DNA from 2 places in the Trinickia sp. NRRL B-1857 genome. Region 1 is predicted to be linked to the other one. Evidence: riboswitches for the same ligand, from Rfam matches in the RefSeq annotation. Region 1 holds a riboswitch; the other holds the start of a gene.
What was found. Region 1 has a riboswitch for glycine ahead of gcvT (glycine cleavage system aminomethyltransferase GcvT). Riboswitches for the same ligand answer to the same signal wherever they lie in the genome.
Positions count from the first base shown of each region.

Region 2: another riboswitch for glycine. It lies ahead of AB1286_RS23720 (D-amino acid dehydrogenase); the one in region 1 lies ahead of gcvT (glycine cleavage system aminomethyltransferase GcvT).

Region 1 is NZ_JBFLUK010000001.1:2,659,698-2,669,078, reverse strand. It holds gene AB1286_RS11895 (alginate lyase family protein) at 1-298, opposite strand, end outside; gene gcvP (aminomethyl-transferring glycine dehydrogenase) at 654-3,605, opposite strand; gene gcvH (glycine cleavage system protein GcvH) at 3,684-4,064, opposite strand; gene gcvT (glycine cleavage system aminomethyltransferase GcvT) at 4,141-5,259, opposite strand; glycine riboswitch at 5,350-5,514, opposite strand; glycine riboswitch at 5,535-5,641, opposite strand; gene AB1286_RS11875 (hypothetical protein) at 5,761-6,438, shown strand; gene AB1286_RS11870 (aldose epimerase family protein) at 6,465-7,532, opposite strand; gene AB1286_RS11865 (XylR family transcriptional regulator) at 7,580-8,800, opposite strand; gene xylF (D-xylose ABC transporter substrate-binding protein) at 9,185-9,381, shown strand, end outside.
Region 2 is NZ_JBFLUK010000011.1:581,864-591,244, forward strand. It holds gene AB1286_RS23690 (DHA2 family efflux MFS transporter permease subunit) at 1-252, shown strand, start outside; gene AB1286_RS23695 (YceH family protein) at 346-1,026, shown strand; gene AB1286_RS23700 (RrF2 family transcriptional regulator) at 1,044-1,487, opposite strand; gene AB1286_RS23705 (NAD(P)/FAD-dependent oxidoreductase) at 1,619-2,527, shown strand; gene AB1286_RS23710 (AraC family transcriptional regulator) at 2,565-3,476, opposite strand; gene AB1286_RS23715 (SDR family oxidoreductase) at 3,581-4,318, shown strand; glycine riboswitch at 4,818-4,908, shown strand; gene AB1286_RS23720 (D-amino acid dehydrogenase) at 5,005-6,333, shown strand; gene AB1286_RS23725 (hydantoinase B/oxoprolinase family protein) at 6,345-9,381, opposite strand, start outside.

The sequences.
Region 1 (9,381 bases):
TCGGCTGATAGGTCGTGGCCCACGCCAGCAAGAAACGATCGACGAGGCGCAGATACCGCTCGTCGCCGCCCGCTCGCCAAACGAGCGCCGCATCGCGCATGAGCTCGAGCTCTTTCTCCGCTTCGACGCTCTGATCGTAAATCCCTTCGTGCGGCAGCGTGCCTTCGGTATGGAGACGGGCAAGCGGCTTCGGCTGATCGTTCAGCCGTGCTGCCACGCTCTTCATCAACGCTTGCACGGCCGGCGCGGCGCTCGTGCGCTCGCTCGTTTGCATGGCCGGCGCCGCGCAAAAGTTCATCGCCGCACGCGCGGCGTGCAGCGGCGCGAGCACGCCCGCGCACGCGATCAGCCAGGCCGCGAACGACGCACCGCCCGGCCGCGGCTTGACGAGCGTCGGGCCATGTTCACCCACCGGCTCCGTCCGTTCGCGGCGACGCACACTCAATGCTGTTCGTTGCACGCTCGGCAGACATGCCATCGCTGTCGGCACCTTTTGCCCCATCGGTCGCTCCTTCGTTGGCTTGGTCGCGGGATGAGATGGTACCGGGATTCGCGACGAACGACGCGCCCAAGCACACGCCGAGGCGCGGCAAGGGCTGCGATCGTTCGTCGTCGCGCCGACGGCTCGCGCCGTGGGGCTCACGGCTGCACCGTTAGGCGTAGTCGGCGACAGGCACGCAGGAGCAGAACAAATTGCGGTCGCCATAGGCGTTGTCCGCGCGGCCGACGGGCGGCCAGTACTTACGCTGGGCGAGCGAGGGCAACGGGTACGCGGCGCTCTCGCGCGAGTACGCATGCGGCCATTCGTTCGCCGTCACGACCGCCGCCGTATGCGGCGCATGCTTGAGCGGATTGTCCTCGCGATCGGCGCGGCCGTCTTCGACGGCGCGGATCTCCTCGCGAATCGCAATCATCGCTTCGATGAAACGATCGAGTTCCTCTTTCGATTCCGATTCGGTCGGCTCGACCATCAGCGTGCCCGGCACCGGGAAGCTCATCGTCGGCGCGTGGAAGCCGTAGTCGGCCAGACGCTTGGCGACGTCGTCCACGGTGATGCCGCTCGCGTCCTTGATCGGACGCAAATCGAGAATGCATTCGTGCGCGACCAACCCGCCGGGGCCCGAGTAGAGCACCGGATAGTGCGGCGCCAAACGCTTGGCCACGTAGTTCGCGTTGAGGATCGCGACCTCCGTGGCCGCCGTCAGATTCTTCGCTCCCATCATGGCGATATACATCCACGAAATCGGCAGAATCGAAGCCGAGCCGTACGGGGCCGCCGAGACGGCGCCGATGCCGCTGTCGGCGCGGCGATAACCCGTGGACGTCTGGTTCGGCAGGAATTGCGCCAAATGGGGGCCGACCGCAACCGGACCTACGCCCGGGCCGCCGCCGCCGTGCGGGATGCAGAACGTCTTGTGCAAATTCAAATGCGACACGTCGCCGCCGAATTGCCCCGGCGCCGTGAGGCCGACCATCGCGTTCATGTTCGCGCCGTCCACGTACACCTGGCCGCCGGCCGCGTGCACGATCTCGCAGATTTCGCGCACGTTGGCTTCGAAGACGCCGTGCGTGGACGGATAGGTGATCATGATCGCGGCCAACTTGGCCGCATGCTCGGCCGCCTTCGCCTTCAAGTCTTCGATGTCGACGTTGCCTTGCTCGTCGCAGCCGACCACGACGACCTTCATACCCGCCATCTGGGCCGACGCCGGGTTCGTGCCGTGCGCCGATGCCGGAATCAGGCAGACGTCGCGGTGGCCTTCGCCGCGCGATGCGTGATAGGCGTGGATGATGAGCAGCCCAGCGTATTCGCCTTGCGAGCCCGCGTTCGGTTGCAGCGAGACCGCCGCGTAGCCTGTCGCCGCCACGAGCATCTGTTCGAGTTGGTCGATCATCTCGCGATAGCCGACCGTCTGCTCTGCCGGGGCGAACGGATGGATCTGCGAAAACTCGGGCCAGGTGACCGGCAGCATTTCCGAGGTCGCGTTCAGTTTCATCGTGCACGAACCGAGCGGGATCATCGAGCGATCGAGCGCGAGGTCCTTATCGGCGAGGCTGCGCAGATAGCGCAGCATTTCCGTCTCCGAATGGTGACGATTGAAAACGTGGTGCGTGAGATAAGCGCTCGTGCGTGCGAGCGACGGCGGCAGCGACGCACCGCTTAGCCCTTGCTCTTCGGCACGCGTAAGCGCCGTGTCGAGTGCATCGACGTGCGGCACGTCGATCGCGCCGGCTGCGTTCGCGAACAAGGCGAGCAGATCGGCGAGGTCGGCGCGCTTCGTCGTTTCATCCACCGAAACGCCGATGCGCGTATCGCTCACGCGGCGCAGATTGATTCGCATCCGCTTCGCGGCGTCATGGACGGCCGCCGTGCGCGCGCCCGTCTCGATCGTCAGCGTATCGAAGAACGTGTCGTTGACGAGCGTGTAACCGAGTTGCTTCACCCCCGCTGCAAGCAGCGCGGCGACGCGATGCACGCGCTGTGCGATCGTCTTCAAGCCTTGCGGGCCATGATAGACGGCATACATGCTCGCCATGATCGCGAGCAGCGCTTGCGCCGTGCAGACATTGGACGTGGCTTTTTCGCGGCGAATGTGCTGCTCGCGCGTTTGCAGCGCGAGGCGCAGCGCGCTCTTGCCTTGGGCGTCGATGGTCACGCCGACGAGGCGCCCCGGCATTTGCCGCTTGAATTCGTCGCGCACGGCCATGTAGGCCGCGTGCGGGCCGCCGAAACCCACCGGCACGCCGAAACGCTGCGACGTGCCCACGGCCACGTCGGCGCCCCATTCGCCCGGCGGCGTGAGCAGCGTGAGCGAGAGCAGATCGGCCGCGACGACGACGTGGCCGCCCGCCGCATGAACGGCTTCGGCCAGCGCGCGATAGTCGCGCACGTCGCCGTTCGCGCCCGGATATTGGAGCAGCACGCCGAACGCCCCAGCGCTCGCCGCGTCATCGGCCGGACCGACGCGCACGTCGATGCCGATCGGCTCGGCGCGCGTGCGCACGACTTCGATCGTTTGCGGCAGCACGTCGTCGGCGACGTAGAACACGGTCGATTTCGACTTGCTCGAGCGTTGCAGCAGCGTCATGGCTTCGGCGGCCGCCGTCGCTTCGTCGAGCAGCGACGCATTCGCGATGCCGAGACCGGTCAGATCGCCGATCATCTGCTGAAAGTTGAGCAGCGCCTCGAGCCGGCCCTGCGAGATTTCCGGCTGATAGGGCGTGTAGGCCGTGTACCAGGCCGGATTCTCGAGCACGTTACGCAGGATCACGGCCGGCGTATGCGTGTTGTAGTAGCCCTGCCCGATATAGGAACGGAACACCTCGTTCTTGTCCGCGAGTTCGCGCAGGCGCGCAAGCGCCTCGGCCTCGCTGCGCGGCTCGGCGAACGGGCCGAGCGGCAGCGGATCGGTGCGACGGATCGCACTCGGGATCACCGCGTCGATCAACGCGGCGCGCGACTCGAAACCGAGCACCTCCAGCATCTTGTGCTGGTCGGCGCCGTCCGGGCCGATGTGCCGCTCGGCGAAGGCGTCGTGCACTTCGAGCGCGGCAAGCGAGAGAGGGGAGCGGTTCATCAGACGATCCGGGTGTTCGAGTTTCATGATAAGGCGGCTTGTGGTGCGCGGCGGTTCGGCGTCAAACGCGCCGAACCGCCGCGCGGCAAAAACGAAGGGGAAGGGTCAGCCGATAAGCTTTTCGTAGGCGGCAGCGTCGAGCAGGCTATCGACCGAGGCCGCGTCCGCGAGCTTCACCTTGAACAGCCAGCTGCCGTAGGCGTCCCCGTTGACTTCCTCGGGCGAGTCGACGATCTCGTCGTTGACGGCAACGATCTCGCCCGTCACGGGGGCGTAGATGTCCGATGCGGCTTTGACCGATTCGACGACGCCGACTGCATCGCCGGCTTTGATTTCCTTGCCGACTTCGGGCAATTCGAGAAAGACGATGTCGCCGAGCGTCGCTTGCGCGTGATCGGTGATCCCCACCGCCACGGTGCCGTCGGCTTCGGCTCTGATCCACTCGTGTTCGTCGGTGTATTTCAGCTCGGCCGGAACGTTGCTCATTTGGGACTCCTAGTGATTGGGTGGATGCGTTGGAATGGGATCGATAAGGTTTTCAGCTTCGCGCGCGGGCCGCCCCTTAGGCGACGAGCACCTTGCCGCCTCGCACGAACGGCAGTTTTACCACGCTTGCGGGCAACGCTTTGTCCCGGATTTGGACTTGCACGACATCGCCCGGACGCACGCCTTTCGGCACGCGCGCAAATGCGATCGATTCTTGCATCGTCGGCGAGAACGTGCCGCTCGTGATTTCGCCGTCGCCGTGCGGCGTCACGACTTTCTGATGCGCGCGCAGCACGCCGCCTGCCTTGCCGTTCTCTTTTTGTAGGATGAGCCCGACGAATTCTTGACGCGCCCCGTCGCGCTCCAGCGCGGCGCGGCCGACGAACGCGCGCGGCGCGCTCAGGTCGACGGTCCAGGCCAGCCCGGCGTCGAGCGGCGAGACCTTTTCGTCCATGTCTTGGCCATACAAATTCATGCCGGCTTCGAGGCGAAGCGTATCGCGCGCGCCGAGCCCGCAGGGCCGCACGCCCGCGCCCGCCAGCGCTTGCCACAGCGCGACGACGTGGGCGGCCGGCACGATGATCTCGAAGCCGTCCTCACCGGTGTAGCCCGTGCGCGCCAGGGTCAGTTCGCCGTAGGGCGCCGCGTCGACGCGCGCGGCGTTGAACGGCTTGAGCGGCTCGGTCGCTTCGCGTACCGACGGCAGCACTTGCCAAACCTTGGCGCGAGCGTTCGGACCCTGAACGGCCACGATCGCCAAATCGCGCCGGGGCGTGATCGACAGGCCGAAGCCGCGCTCGGCGTTCAACGCGTTGAACCAGGCGATATCTTTATCGGCCGTGCCGGCATTGACGACGACGCGGAAAAAATCGTCGGAGAAAAAGTAGACGATCAAATCGTCGATGACGCCGCCGTCTTCGTTGAGCATGCACGAATACAGGGCACGGCCCGGCGTCTGGAGCTTACCGACGTTGTTGGCGATCGCGCATTCGAAGAAGGCACGCGCCTGCGCGCCCGCGACATCGACCGCACACATATGGGACACGTCGAACATGCCCGCGTCGGTACGCACGGCGTGGTGTTCGTCGATCTGCGAGCCGTAATTGACGGGCATGTCCCAGCCGCCGAAATCGACCATGCGCGCATTCAGCGCACGGTGAGCGGCATTCAGGGGAGTCTGTTTCAGTTCGGTCATGGGAGCCTCGGCGCGCATAGGTTTCGCGAAAACAAAAAGGGCCATGCCAGTCGACGCGCGCGGGCTCAAATGCCTGCGACGAATGCGATGCATGCCCCCTCTGTCCTCGGTACCTGAGAGATTGCGCCGGCGGGGACGTATTTCCGTATCCCGCTCGACGCGCGCCCCTTCGGTGGGCGGCTTGCTCAGGCGCGCAAGGGCCGGTCTTTTCCGGTGCGCCGCCACGAACTACCGCCACTCTCCAGAGTGCGAAAACACCTGTGCGAACAGGTCTTTCGACGCGGTCGGTCCTTTTGCCTGAGAGTTTGTGGGTGTGCCCCTTCGGCGGCGTCCCGGCGGGCCTAAAAACCCTACCGCGAGCGCGCTCTCCCGACGCGTGCGCGAAATTTACGCGAGCGTTACAGGGTTGTCAAATGAGGGCCGGTCAACGAAAGCGAGCGATGTGTACGGCAGGCATCGCCAAGACGCGGTAACGTAATGCAACGGAGGAGGAAAAAGCTCATGTCGCCCCTGTCGAACCGCTTCAACCCTATTGACCCGGATATCCGCCTGCTCGCCGCAGGCCGCGTCGTTTTCGCATCGCGCGAGGCGCTCGAGCGCGCGATGCCCTCGTTGATCGAACATGCCCGCACCGTGCCGACCGGAACACTGGCCGATGTCTACCGAGATACGGACGCCAACGCCCTACTTTTCGTCGCCGCTTGGCGCGTCAGTCGCTTCGAGGCGGCCGAGCGCACCGTCGTCGACGCCATTGCCCGCGCCATCGAACCGCTGGCCGCGCAGGCCGTCGCACACTGGGTCGATGTGGCCGTGCCGGCCGGCGGGTGGAGTTCCGGGCGCAGCGGCCCCGGAGAATGCCTCGTCGTGGTGCGGCAATCGCTCGAAAAGCCCAGCGCCATCATCCAAGCGAGTTGGATCGATAGGGTGACGCTCGCCCTGAACGGCGATGCCGAGCCGCCCGACGGTCTCATCTCAGCGAATTTCTTCGCCACGCGCGACGAAGCCCACGTGTTGAACTTCGCCCGTTGGACCGATGCCCAAGCGCACCGCCGCGCCGCCGCGCGCGGTCATCATGGACACGACGGCAATGTCGGCGCCTCGCCGCTTTGGCAGGCCACGCGCGAGCATCCCGGCGTACGCACGGACCATGAAGTCTGCCGGTATGTGTGCGTCTCGTAGCCGCAGTGCCGCCGGGGCATGGCCCGTCAGTCGAGGACGCCGACGCGATACCGCGTCACCTGGCGATACGGTTTTTCGGGTCGCGAGATGACGTCCTCGCGATCGGCCATATTGATTTGGTTCGGAAAACCGCCGGCCTCGAGGCAAAGGCCCGCGTAGCGCGCATAAGTGCGAGCATGACGTCCCGGGACACCCTCGAGGTAATTGCCCGTGTAGAACTGCAAGCCGCGCTGATCGGTCGATACCGTCATTTCGCGCCCGCTTGCGGGATCGTATAGCCGCGCCACCTCGCGCACGGCCCGCTCTCCCAAGCCTTGCGGCTCGCGCAGCACATAGCAATGATCGAAACCGCGCGCGAGCGAAAGCTGCTCATGCGGCCACTCGAGCCGCGCCCCGATCGGCGCCGCCTCGCGAAAGTCGAACGCGTTGCCCGCCACGGCGACTTGCCGGATCGGAATCAACGTGGGGTCGACCTCGAAGAAAGCATCGGCGTCGATCGAGAGCACGTGACCTTTGATGTCGGCTCCCGCTTGCGCCGTCAGGTTGAAGTAGCCGTGACTCGTTAGGTTAAGCGGCGTGGGCGCGTCGGTACGCGCCGAATAATCGATCGTCAATTCGCCGTCGTCGTCGAGCGTGTAGCGCACTTGCGCCTGCACATTGCCGGGGAAGCCCGCGTCGCCCTCTTCCGAATCGAGCGAGAACACGAGCGCGCCGTCGTCCTCGCGCGCCGTCCAAAACGCGCGATGAAAACCCGCCGTTCCGCCGTGCAGCGAATTGCTACCCTCGTTGCGATCGACCGTATAGGCGATGCCGTCGAGCGTGAAGCGCCCATCGGCGATGCGATTGGCCCAGCGGCCGACGAGCGCGCCCATATAGCTTTTCGCGTCCCAGTATTCGGCAGGCGTGTCGTGCCCAAGCAGGATGTCGCCGAGCCGTCCCGCGCGATCGGGCGCGTGCCACGAAACGAGCGTCGCGCCGAGTTCGCTGATCGACACGCGCATGCCGTGCGCGTTGCGCAGTGTGAACAGGTGGACAGATCGTCCGTCGGGTAGCGTGCCCCAAGGTTCGTGCGACAACTTAGCAGTGCTGATCATAGGCTCGAGAAGTTGGAAATGAAGGGCGAAAGGCGCGGTCCATGCGCTCAAACCGGCTCGTGAGCGGTCGAGCGCGCTTGGAACTCGCGCGGCGTGCAGCCGAGCTCGCGGCGAAACACCGCATGCAAATACTGGACCGACTTGAAACCACAGCGAACGGCCACATCCGCGCTCGATACGTCGCCTTTGACGAGCAGCGCCTTAGCCGCATCGAGCTTTTGCCGAAGAATCTCTTGATGCACCGTGCAACTGAGCTCGCGGCGGAAATGCTCTTCGAGCGAGGAGCGCGATACGCCAACGTAGTCGGCCACTTGTTCCGTACGAATGCCCTGGCAGGCGTACTGGCGGATGAAATGCCGGGCTCTCGCCACGTAAGGACTCGCAAGCGGTTGATGCTTCGTCGAATCGAGCACGTTGATGCCGACGGGCGGCACTAAAATCGTGCGCCCCGGGAAGCGCGCGCCGTGCAACATCTGGTGCAGCATGTGTGCGGCCGTGCGACCCATTTCCTCGGTACCTTGGATCACCGACGAAAGCGGAATGCGCGTCAACGTTCGCGTGAGCGGATCGTTGTCGATGCCGATGATCGCCACGTCCTCCGGCACCGGAATGCCCGCGATCAAACAAGCCTGCAACAACTGCCGCGCGCGGGCGTCGGTGACGGCGATGATGCCGACCGGCTTGGGCAGCGCATGAAGCCAGCTCGTCAATTGTTCGATCGCCTGATTCCAGGTGGGTGCGCTCGTGGACAGTCCACGATAGATCTCGGCATCGATCTGCTCGCGCGTGCGGCCGTCCGCTTCGCGCAGGCTTGCGAACGCGAGTTCGCGCTGGTGCGCCCAGCGGTGTTCGTTCGAAAGCGGCAGGCTATAAAGCGCGAAGTGCCGCAAACCGGCGCCGATCAAATGGGTATAAGCGAGCGAAACGAGCTTGACGTTGTCGGTGGCGATATACGGCACATTGTCCGGATAGTGGGACGGATCCTCGAACGACGAGCCCACGGCCACGACGGGGAGCGGACAATCGGCCAACGCTTCGCACACGGCCGGGTCGTCGAAATCGGCGATGATGCCGTCGCCGTCGAAGCGCTCGATACCGCCGAGCCGGCAGCGGAAGTCCTCTTCCAGAAACAGATTCCAGCCGACGCGCGTCGACAGCAAATACTGGCCGACGCCCGTGATGATCTCGCGGTCGTAGACCTTGTTCGCATTGAACAGCAGCGCGATGCGATGCGCCTTTTGCGGCGCGGGGGCGCTCGCCCTCGTCATCGTCGCAAGCTCGCGCTATCTCGCGCAGCCCTGGCGGCGTAGAGCATGGTGTCGTCTCCTATCGATCGTTGCCGGTCGATGCCGGTTGTTACTGCCCGCTTTCGCTTCGCCGCTTGTCCCCACGACGCCTTCCGCGATTTTAGGCGCGAATGGTGCGCCTGCCGCCATCTTCGCCACGCGTCGGCAAGAAACGTTATCGCCGCTGCGCAATTTCGCAATTGTGGCGCGTGCCGCGCCGCTGCACCATGGCCGCACTCCGACAACCGGCCGCCCGAGCTCGCGGCGTCCCGGCGGCACCCTCATTGCGTGCGTGCGAGTCGCCGCGCACACGCGCCGCATCGTCGGCCAACAGCGACGCCCAATATATAAGACAGGAGTGGAGACATGGCATTCGCAAAGCGTCGTTCCATTTTAGGCTCGTTCGTCGCGAGCGCGGTTCTTGCGGGCTTGACGCTCGCGGCGCCGCTCGCGCACGCAAGCAAGGACCATCCCGTCATCGGCTTTTGCATCGACGACCTGCGCGTCGAGCGCTGGGCGCGCGATCGCGACTACTTCGTCGCCGCCGCGAAAAAGCTCGGGGC
Region 2 (9,381 bases), on a different contig from region 1:
ATGTCGGTGGCCTATGCGTCGATCGAGCGGCGTCATTTGTCGATGGCTACCACCACGCTGAATATCGCGCAGCGGTTGGGCGGGCCGACGCTGACTACGCTGTGCGCGATCTTCCTGGCTTCGATGCTCGAACGAGGTACGGCTAACGCTGGGCTCAACGCGTGGGTTTATGGATTTTTGATGCTTGCCGCCTTACATGCGCTGACGGGGCTCGCGGCGATGGTCTTGCCGCCGAAGGGCGCGCCGAGTTAAGGGAACGAAAGAGAATCGTCGTGCGCGAAGTACGTGCCGTCCTGCTCGGCCGGGATATCATATCCCCCCATCCCCACCGTCGGCCGTTGCCTTATGACTCAACCTCTGCGTGAGCTCACTCCCCTCGAAGCCCGTGTTCTTGGCGTGCTGGTCGAAAAACAGCATACGGTCCCCGATACTTACCCGTTGTCGCTGAATGCGCTCACAGCGGGTTGCAATCAGAAAACGGCCCGCTCGCCGGTCATGAGCGTGACCGAGCCCGAGGTCCAGGATGCGATCGATGGCCTGAAGCGCTTAAGCCTCGTGATGGAGGCAAGCAGCAGCCGCGTGACGCGCTACGAACACAACATGAACCGCGTACTCGGTATTCCGAGCCAGGCTGCCGCGCTGTTGACGGTGATGCTGTTGCGAGGCCCGCAGACGGCCGCCGAATTGCGCCTGAACGCCGCGCGTCTGCACGGGTTTGCCGACAACTCGTCGGTCGAAGCCTTTCTCGACGAGCTTGCCGCGCGTACGCCGCCGCTGGCCGTGAAGCTGCCCTGCGCACCGGGCGAGCGCGAAAATCGCTGGATGCATTTGATGTGCGGCGAAGTCAGCATCGATGAATTCGCGCTTGCTCGCTCTTCCGCGCAAGAGTCGGTCGCACCGGCCGAACTCGAGGCATTGAGAGCGGAGCAGCAGCGCTTGGCGGCCGAGGTGGCCCAGCTCAGGGCGCTGGTCGAGCGGATGGCAACCGAGTTGGGCGTGTCGATGGATCGGCCCGCGCAAGACTGAGGCGAGGGGAAATCCCTTCAAACGCGTGGCGGATTCATCCGCTTGCCTTTCTTTTTGATCTCTCGCGATAGATCGCCCAGCGTCACCTTGCCGAGTTTCGCGAGCAATGCTTTTTCGGCTTCCTCAACGGTTGCCGAGAGATGAGCATTCACGGCTTGTTCGACCAAGCACTGCGGATCGTCCTCGGTCACTAAGCTCGAAAACAGCGCGGGCTCGCCCGCGCTGCGATAGACATCGAGCAACGTAATATCGTCGAGCGACACCGTCAGCACCCACCCGCCTCCATGTCCCTTTTCCGACTGGACGTAGCCGCTCTCGCGCAACCCCGAGAGCAGTCTGCGCACGACCACGGGATTGGTGCATAGCATCTCGGCCATCGCCTCGGAAGTCAACGGCCGCTCGGCATGCTCCATATGCAAGAGGGCATGCAGTAAGCGGGACAACCGGCTATCCGTTCTCATCTAAGCTGCTCTCTCTCGAAACATCACAAGTTGCATGATGATAACATCCGGCTTATCATGTAACTCGTCATGTTTCGTGAGATGCGCATTGCGCAGACCTCGCGCCCACCCCTTCATTCGGAAAAGCAGACATGCAAGAACAGTACGATGTGATCGTCGTCGGCGGCAGTTTCGCGGGTCTGTCGGCCGCGATGCAACTCGCGCGTGCGCGGCGCCGCGTGCAATTGATCGATGCGGGCAAGCCGCGCAACCGGTTCGCGTCTCACGCGCATGGGTTCTTCGGTCAAGACGGCGTGCCGCCGTCGGAGATCGTTGCCAGCGCGACCCGGCAATTGCTGAAATACCCCACGGTATCGCTAGTCAAGGGCGAGGCGAAGCGGGCGTACAGCGTGGCGGGAGGCTTTCGCGTCGAACTCGCCGATGGCGCCACTCAGGAAGCCCGCCGGTTGATCCTGGCCACGGGCATTCAAGACAAACTGCCGGAGGCGTTGCCGGGGCTAGCGGCGAGATGGGGCATCAGCGTATTGCACTGTCCTTACTGTCACGGCTACGAAGTGGGTGACCGTCGGCTCGGCGTGCTAGCCACGCATCCGAACTCGATTCATCAAGCGCTGTTGATCCCGGATTGGGGGCCGACAACCTGGTTCACGCAGGGAATCGTCGAACCGAGCGAGCAGGATGCGGCGCTACTGCAAGCTCGCGGCGTAACGATCGAATCGACGCCGGTGGCGGAGATACTAGGCGAAGCGCCCGCGATGAACGCGGTGCGCCTCGTCGACGGACGCGAAGTCCCTATCGATGCGCTTTTCGTCGGTGCGCGGACGGAGATGGCGAGCGACCTTGCCGGGCAACTCGGGTGTGCAATCGACGAGGGTCCGTTCGGGCAAGTGATTCGTGTCGACGAATGGAAAGAAACGAGCGTGCCCGGTGTCTTTGCGGCGGGAGATGTGTCCACGGCGATGACGAACGCCACGTTTGCCTCGGCGTCCGGTGTCATGGCGGGTGTTGCTGCGCATCGATCGCTGATCTTTCCGACTTAACGCCGAGCCGCCTCGATCGCGCCGCTCGGCGCGATCGTCAATGCTCCGTCTCCATCTGCGCTTGCGCATACCGCGAAGGCGGCACGCCGACATATCGTGCAAATGCGACGCTAAACGCGCTGGCGGAGCCGTAGCCGACACGCTGAGCCACTTGTGCGACGCTTCCTTCCTTCTGTATCAGCATCTTCCTAGCCATCGCCATGCGCCAAGCATGAAGATATTCCATCGGCGCCATGCCCACCGCGCGACTGAATCGATCGAAAAACGCCGAGCGCGAGAGCGCCGCTTGCTTCGCCAGTTGCGCGACCGTCCACGCTTGGGTGGGACGATCATGCATGCATCGGATCGCGACGGCCAGGCGTTCGTCGCCGAGCCCGCGCAACAGCCCGGGCGAAAGGGCGCCGCTGGAGGACGTTCGAAACGCCTCGATGAACAGCACTTCCAATAGCCGCGTCAAGATGACGTCACGCGCGGGCCGAGCCGATCGGAATTCGTCGACCACGAGCTGAACGAGCGTGGTGAGACGACGGTCGCCGCGCGTATGAACGAGCCCGGGAAGCAGCGACACCAACAGCCCAGCGTCCGGCGAACCGAAGATGCAATGGCCCACCAGCAACCGAACATCGGGTTTCACGCCTTGCGGGCCGAGGCTGAATTCGCCGTTCGGCAGAACGGTGGGCGGACTGTCGGCCGCCTCCGGCACCGGTGGCTCGAGACTCGACATCGTAAGCGTCGACGACGAGGGAATGAGCACGAAATCATCCGTTTGTAGCGCAATCGGAGGTTGGTCGCCGATGCGCAGCTTGCAGGCCCCTTCGAGAATGACGCAATAGAGCGGCTCCGGCGCGCGGTAGCGGCGGACGCGCCAGCGGCCCGCGCAGTTCACGACTTTCGAGACCGACGCACTGGGTTGGAGCAGTGCAACGATCTCGGAGAGCGGATCGACCATGAGTGGACTCTCGCGAATAAAACCTGGACGTTTGATTGTAGCGAATCCGGCCGCTTGAGCCTATCGTCTGCATACCGCTAACGATCGACAGGAGTCGCTCATTCATGAAGACCATTTTCATCACCGGCTGCTCGTCCGGTTTCGGCCTTGAAATCGCTCGCTACTTTCTCGCACGCGATTGGAGGGTGATCGCCACGATGCGAACGCCGCGCGAGGACGTGTTGCCACCTTCGGAGCATTTGCGCATTCTGCCGCTCGATGTGACGAACGCCGAGAGTATCCGCCTTGCGGTGGAGGCGGCAGGCCCCATCGATGTTCTCGTGAACAATGCGGGAATCGGCGTGCTCAATGCGCTGGAGGGCACCGCCATGGCGATCACGCGCGAAGTGTTCGACACGAACACGCTCGGAACGATTGCAGTAACCCAAGCCGTCTTGCCGCAATTCAGGCAGCGCAAGGCGGGGGTGGTCGTCAACGTCACGTCGAGCGTAACGCTAAGATCGCTGCCGTTGCTCTCCGTCTATACCGCGAGCAAGGCGGCCGTCAATGCGTTCACGGAATCGCTTGCGCTCGAACTCGAGCAGTTCAACGTGCGCGTGAATTTGGTGTTGCCCGGGCGCGCGCCCGATACGCGCTTCGCCGAAAACGGCCAGCCGCGGATGCGCGATGGATTCCCCGAACCGTACGCCGAGTTGGCGCAGAACATTTTCAAGCGTTGGGAGCAATCGACCGAGATTACGCACTCTGTCGACGTCGCCGAGGCCGTATGGCGTGCCGCGAACGATCCGTCGTCCCCGCTGCGCATCCCGGCCGGCGCGGACGCGGTTGCATTGTCGAAATAATGCGCTAACGCGGTACGCCGAACGCCGCGTGCAGCGCTTCGGCGCGCACGCGGCGCAAACCGGCTCTACCTGCGGCCCTTCTTCGGAATGAGCATCTGCGCCAATTCGTGCAGAAATTGAGCGGGCCCATGTGCATGTAGCGCCCGCCCACTGCTGTGCGCACCGTCGCCGCATCTCACGTTTGTGAGCGACGGCAACTTTGCGCGCCGGATGTTTGTCGTCGGCGTATTCGGCGGCGATGTTGATTTGCGGACAGCCGCGATAACCTGGGCGAGCGATCCGCTCTCCGATCCACTGAAGCTGTGGTTTGCTAGGCGGAAAGAGTTCGGCGAAGGGGGGCGTCGTGAGCCTGGGCGAGGTCTTCGACGCAGACGACGTCCTCTCGGTGCTCGATACGATCACGGTGACACGTCAGACCGTTGTGGAGCCGGCATTGCGTACGAAGGATTAAAAAACGCTTGCCGACTTTCTTGAGCGCGGCTAGTCTTAGCGCGTTCCACCAAGCTGCATGGAAGAGATCGTTCGCCTAGAACGACGCCGACGGAGCAACCGCCCCGGAAACTCTCAGGCAAAAGGACCGCGCAGCAGGAACATCTGGAGAGCGGCGCCATCTCGGCGCCCACCGAAGGGGAGCCCCGCGCGCCGTGCAGTCGCGCCTGGGGCGAAACTCTCAGGTACATGGACAGATGGGGCATCGGCGCCGGTTGCAATCGGCCGGCGATGCTCAACGAACGCTGGACCATGTCATGTCAAAAATTGCCGTCATCGGCGCCGGTATTACCGGCGTCACTACCGCCTATGCGCTCGCCCGGCGCGGCTGCCACGTCACCGTGCTCGAACGTCATCGCTATGCCGCGATGGAAACGTCGTTCGCGAACGGCGGGCAACTCTCCGCCAGCAATGCCGAGGTTTGGAATAGCCGCGCGACCGTGCTCAAAGGCCTGCGCTGGATGTTCAAGCGCGACGCGCCGCTGCTGATGAATCCGCGCCCCACGTGGCACAAATACAGTTGGATCGGCGAATTCTTGCGCCAGATTCCGGGTTACCGCGACAACACGATCGAGACGGTGCGCCTGGCGATCGCCGCCCGTGAGCACTTGTTCTCGATCGCTAAGCGCGAAGCGATCGAATTCGATCTCGAGCAACGCGGGATATTGCATTTCTATGCGACGCGCGGCGAATTCGAGTCCGCTTCGAAGGTCAATGCGATCTTGCGCGACGGCGGCTTGGCGCGCCGGGCCGTCACGCCCGACGAGATTCGTACGATCGAACCGACGCTGCGCGGCGATTTTTACGGCGGCTTTTTTACCGAATCCGACTCGACGGGGGATATTCACAAATTCACGCGCGGGTTGGCGCGTGCTTGCGAGCGGCTGGGCGTTCGATTTCGCTACGATGCGGCCGTGCAATCGATCGACGAGACGGGTGAAGGCCAAGTCTCGATCGCACTGCAATCCGATGGCCGTAGCGAGGTGGATCGATTCGATCGCGTCGTCGTTTGCGCAGGTATAGGCAGTCGCGCATTGGCGGCGCACGTGGGCGATCATGTGAACGTCTACCCGGTTAAGGGTTATTCGATCACTGTGTCGCTCGATGACCCGGCGAGCCGGGAGGCGGCGCCGTGGGTCAGCTTGCTCGACGACCGCGCGAAGATCGTGACGAGTCGCCTCGGCAGCGACAGGTTTCGCGTGGCGGGTACGGCCGAATTGAACGGCGAGAACCGCGACATTCGAGCGGATCGAATCGCGCCGCTCGTTCGGTGGGTGCGGGAGCATTTTCCCGAGGTGTCGACCGCGCGCGTCGTTCCATGGGCCGGGCTGCGGCCCATGTTGCCGAGCATGCTGCCGAGAGTCGGAAGAGGGCGGCGGCGTACCGTGTTCTACAACACGGGGCATGGACACTTAGGGTGGACGCTCTCCGCCGCCACGGCGGAAAGCGTCGCCGATCTCGTGGCGGGCGACCTGGCGTCGTCGCGTTTGCGAGTGAGCCAGGTCGGCACGCACAGCGTCGCTTGACCGGTCCGAGGCTAATCCCGAGCCGGGCCGTAGCCGCCACCGCCCGGCGTCTGGATGACGACGACGTCGTCCTGCCCGACCTGCATCCGATGCCGTGCGCCGAAGTGTTCGCGCGAGCCGTCCTTGCGTTCGATCCAATTGACCCCGATCGCGCCGGGTGCGCCGCCGTTCAACCCGAACGGCGGCACGAGACGGCGGTTGGCGAGCATGACGGCCGTCATGGGTTCGAGAAAGCGCACGCGCCTTTCGGTCCCGTCGCCGCCGCGATGACGTCCGTCGCCGCCGCTTCCGAGCCGGACGCTAAACGCGTCGAGCCGCACCGGAAAGCGCCACTCGAGCACTTCGGGATCGGTCAGACGCGAGTTCGTCATATGCGTCTGTACGGCGCTGCATCCGTCGAACGTAGGCCCGGCGCCGGATCCGCCGCATATCGTTTCGTAATACTGAAGGCTGTCGTTGCCGAACGTGAAATTGTTCATCGTTCCCTGCGCGCCGGCCAGCACGCCGAGCGCGCCGTAGAGCGCATCGGTCACGACTTGCGACGTTTCCACGTTGCCAGCGACGACTGCGGCCGGATAGCGCGGATTGAGCATCGAGCCCTCGGGAATCCGAATGTCGAGCGGCTTCAAGCAGCCGGCGTTCAGCGGAATATCCTCGTCCACGAGCGTGCGGAACACGTACAGCACGGCCGCCTTGCAAATCGCCGACGGCGCGTTGAAGTTATTCGGTTGCTGCTCGCTCGTGCCGGCGAAGTCGATGACGGCGGAGCGCCGGGCATGGTCGATCGAGACGCTGACGACGATCTTCGCCCCGTCGTCGAACGCATATTCGAAGCGTCCGTCCTTGAGCACGGACAGCGTGCGTCGCACGACTTCCTCGGCGTTGTCCTGAACATGCTGCATGTAAGCCTGCACGGTACCGACGCCGAATTGTCCGCACATGCGCTCGAGTTCCTGCGCCCCTTTCGTGCAGGCAGCCACTTGCGCGCGCAGATCGGCCAGATTTTGTTCGACATTGCGCACGGGCCAGCGACCCGATAGCAGCTTATCGCGCAGGCGCCCCTCGAGAAAACGGCCCTCGGCGACGAGCTGAACGTTATCGAGCAGCACGCCTTCTTCGTCGACGTGGACCGAATCGGGCGGCATCGATCCCGGCGTTACGCCGCCGATGTCGGCGTGGTGCCCGCGTGCCGCCACGTAGAACATCGGCTCGCCGGAGCCGGATGCGAATACCGGCATGATGACCGTCACGTCGGGCAAGTGCGTGCCGCCCGCATAGGGCGCGTTCAACGCAAACGCGTCGCCGGGCCGCATCGTTCCCATGCGGCGTTCGATCACCGTGCGCACGCTTTCGCCCATCGAGCCGAGGTGAACGGGCATATGCGGCGCGTTGGCGATCAAATTGCCGTCCGCATCGAACAAGGCGCACGAGAAATCGAGCCGCTCCTTGATGTTGACCGAGTATGACGTGTTCGCGAGCGTCACGCCCATTTGCTCGGCGATCGACATAAACAAGTTGTTGAACACTTCGAGCAGCACCGGATCGGCCTGGGTGCCGGCCGCATGGCGCGCCTCCAGCGGCACCGTGCGTTCCACGACCAGATGATTGTGATCCGTTACCGCCAGCTGCCATCCGGGCTCCACGATCGTCGTGCCCGTGCGCTCCTTGACGATCGCGGGACCGTCGATCCGTGCGCCCGGCGCCATCGCGTCGCGATCGTAGACCGGCGCCTCGCGCCATTGGCCGCCGGTGAAGAGGCGTGTCGACACGACGGGGGCCGGTTGAGCCGAAGCGTCCTCGGCGAGCGGCCATTGCTCGTCGCGGGCTTGTCGCGTGCAGCCGATGGCTTCGACGGCCACGGCTTCGACGATCAAAGCGCGATTGGGCATGAGAAAGCCGTAGCGGGTCCGATAGACCTTTTCGAACTGCGCGACGACGATCGCGGCGTCGTCGTCGAAATCGACTTCGAGCGCGGTATCGGTGCCGTCGTATTTGACGTGCAGCGTGTGGCGCAGACTGATCCGGCTATCGTCGATCCGTTGGGCGGCCACTTCGCCGCGCGCGGCTTGCGCAAGCTCACCGAAGGCGGCATGGCAAGCCGCGAGCGCGGGGTTGTCGAGCGGCACTTCCAGCGCGCGTTGCTTGAGCGCGCGGACGTCGGCCAGGCCCATGCCGTAGGCCGACAGCACGCCGGCAAGCGGATGAATGAAGACGCGCGTCATGCCGAGCGCGTCGGCCACGAGGCAGGCATGTTGGCCGCCCGCGCCGCCGAAGCAGGCCAGCGTATATTGCGTGACGTCATAGCCGCGCTGCACCGAAATTTGTTTGATCGCGTTGGCCATGTTCTCGACCGCGATCTTCAAGAACCCTTCGGCGACTTCCTCGGGCGTCCGCTCGATCCCCGTCGATGCCGAAACGGTACCGGCCAACTCGGCAAAGCGTTGGCGCACGATCGCATCGTCGAGCGGTTCGTCGCCTTGCGGGCCGAACACTTTCGGAAACCATTGCGGATCGAGCTTGCCCGTCATGACGTTGCAATCGGTCACGGTCAGCGGGCCGCCACGCCGGTAGGCCGCAGGCCCCGGGTTCGCGCCGGCACTCTCGGGACCGACTCGGAAACGCGCCCCGTCGAAGCTGCAAATCGAGCCGCCGCCGGCCGCGACGGTGTGGATTTTCATCATCGGGGCGCGAATGCGCACGCCCGCGACTTCCGTGACGAAGTCTCGCTCGTATTCTCCCGCGTAGTGGGTGACGTCGGTCGAGGTACCGCCCATATCGAAGCCGATGATGCGGTCGAAGCCCGCGAGCGCGGCCACTTGCGCGGCACCGACGATGCCGCCGGCGGGTCCCGATAGGATCGCGTCCTTGCCTTGAAAACGATGCGCATCGGTCAAGCCGCCGTTGCTCTGCATGAATTGCAGCGGGACAGGGCCCAGTTCGCTTTCCACTTGACGCACGTAATGGCGCAATACGGGCGATAGATAGGCGTCGACGACGGTCGTATCGCCGCGCGAGACGAGCTTCATCAGCGGGCTGACTTCGTGGCTC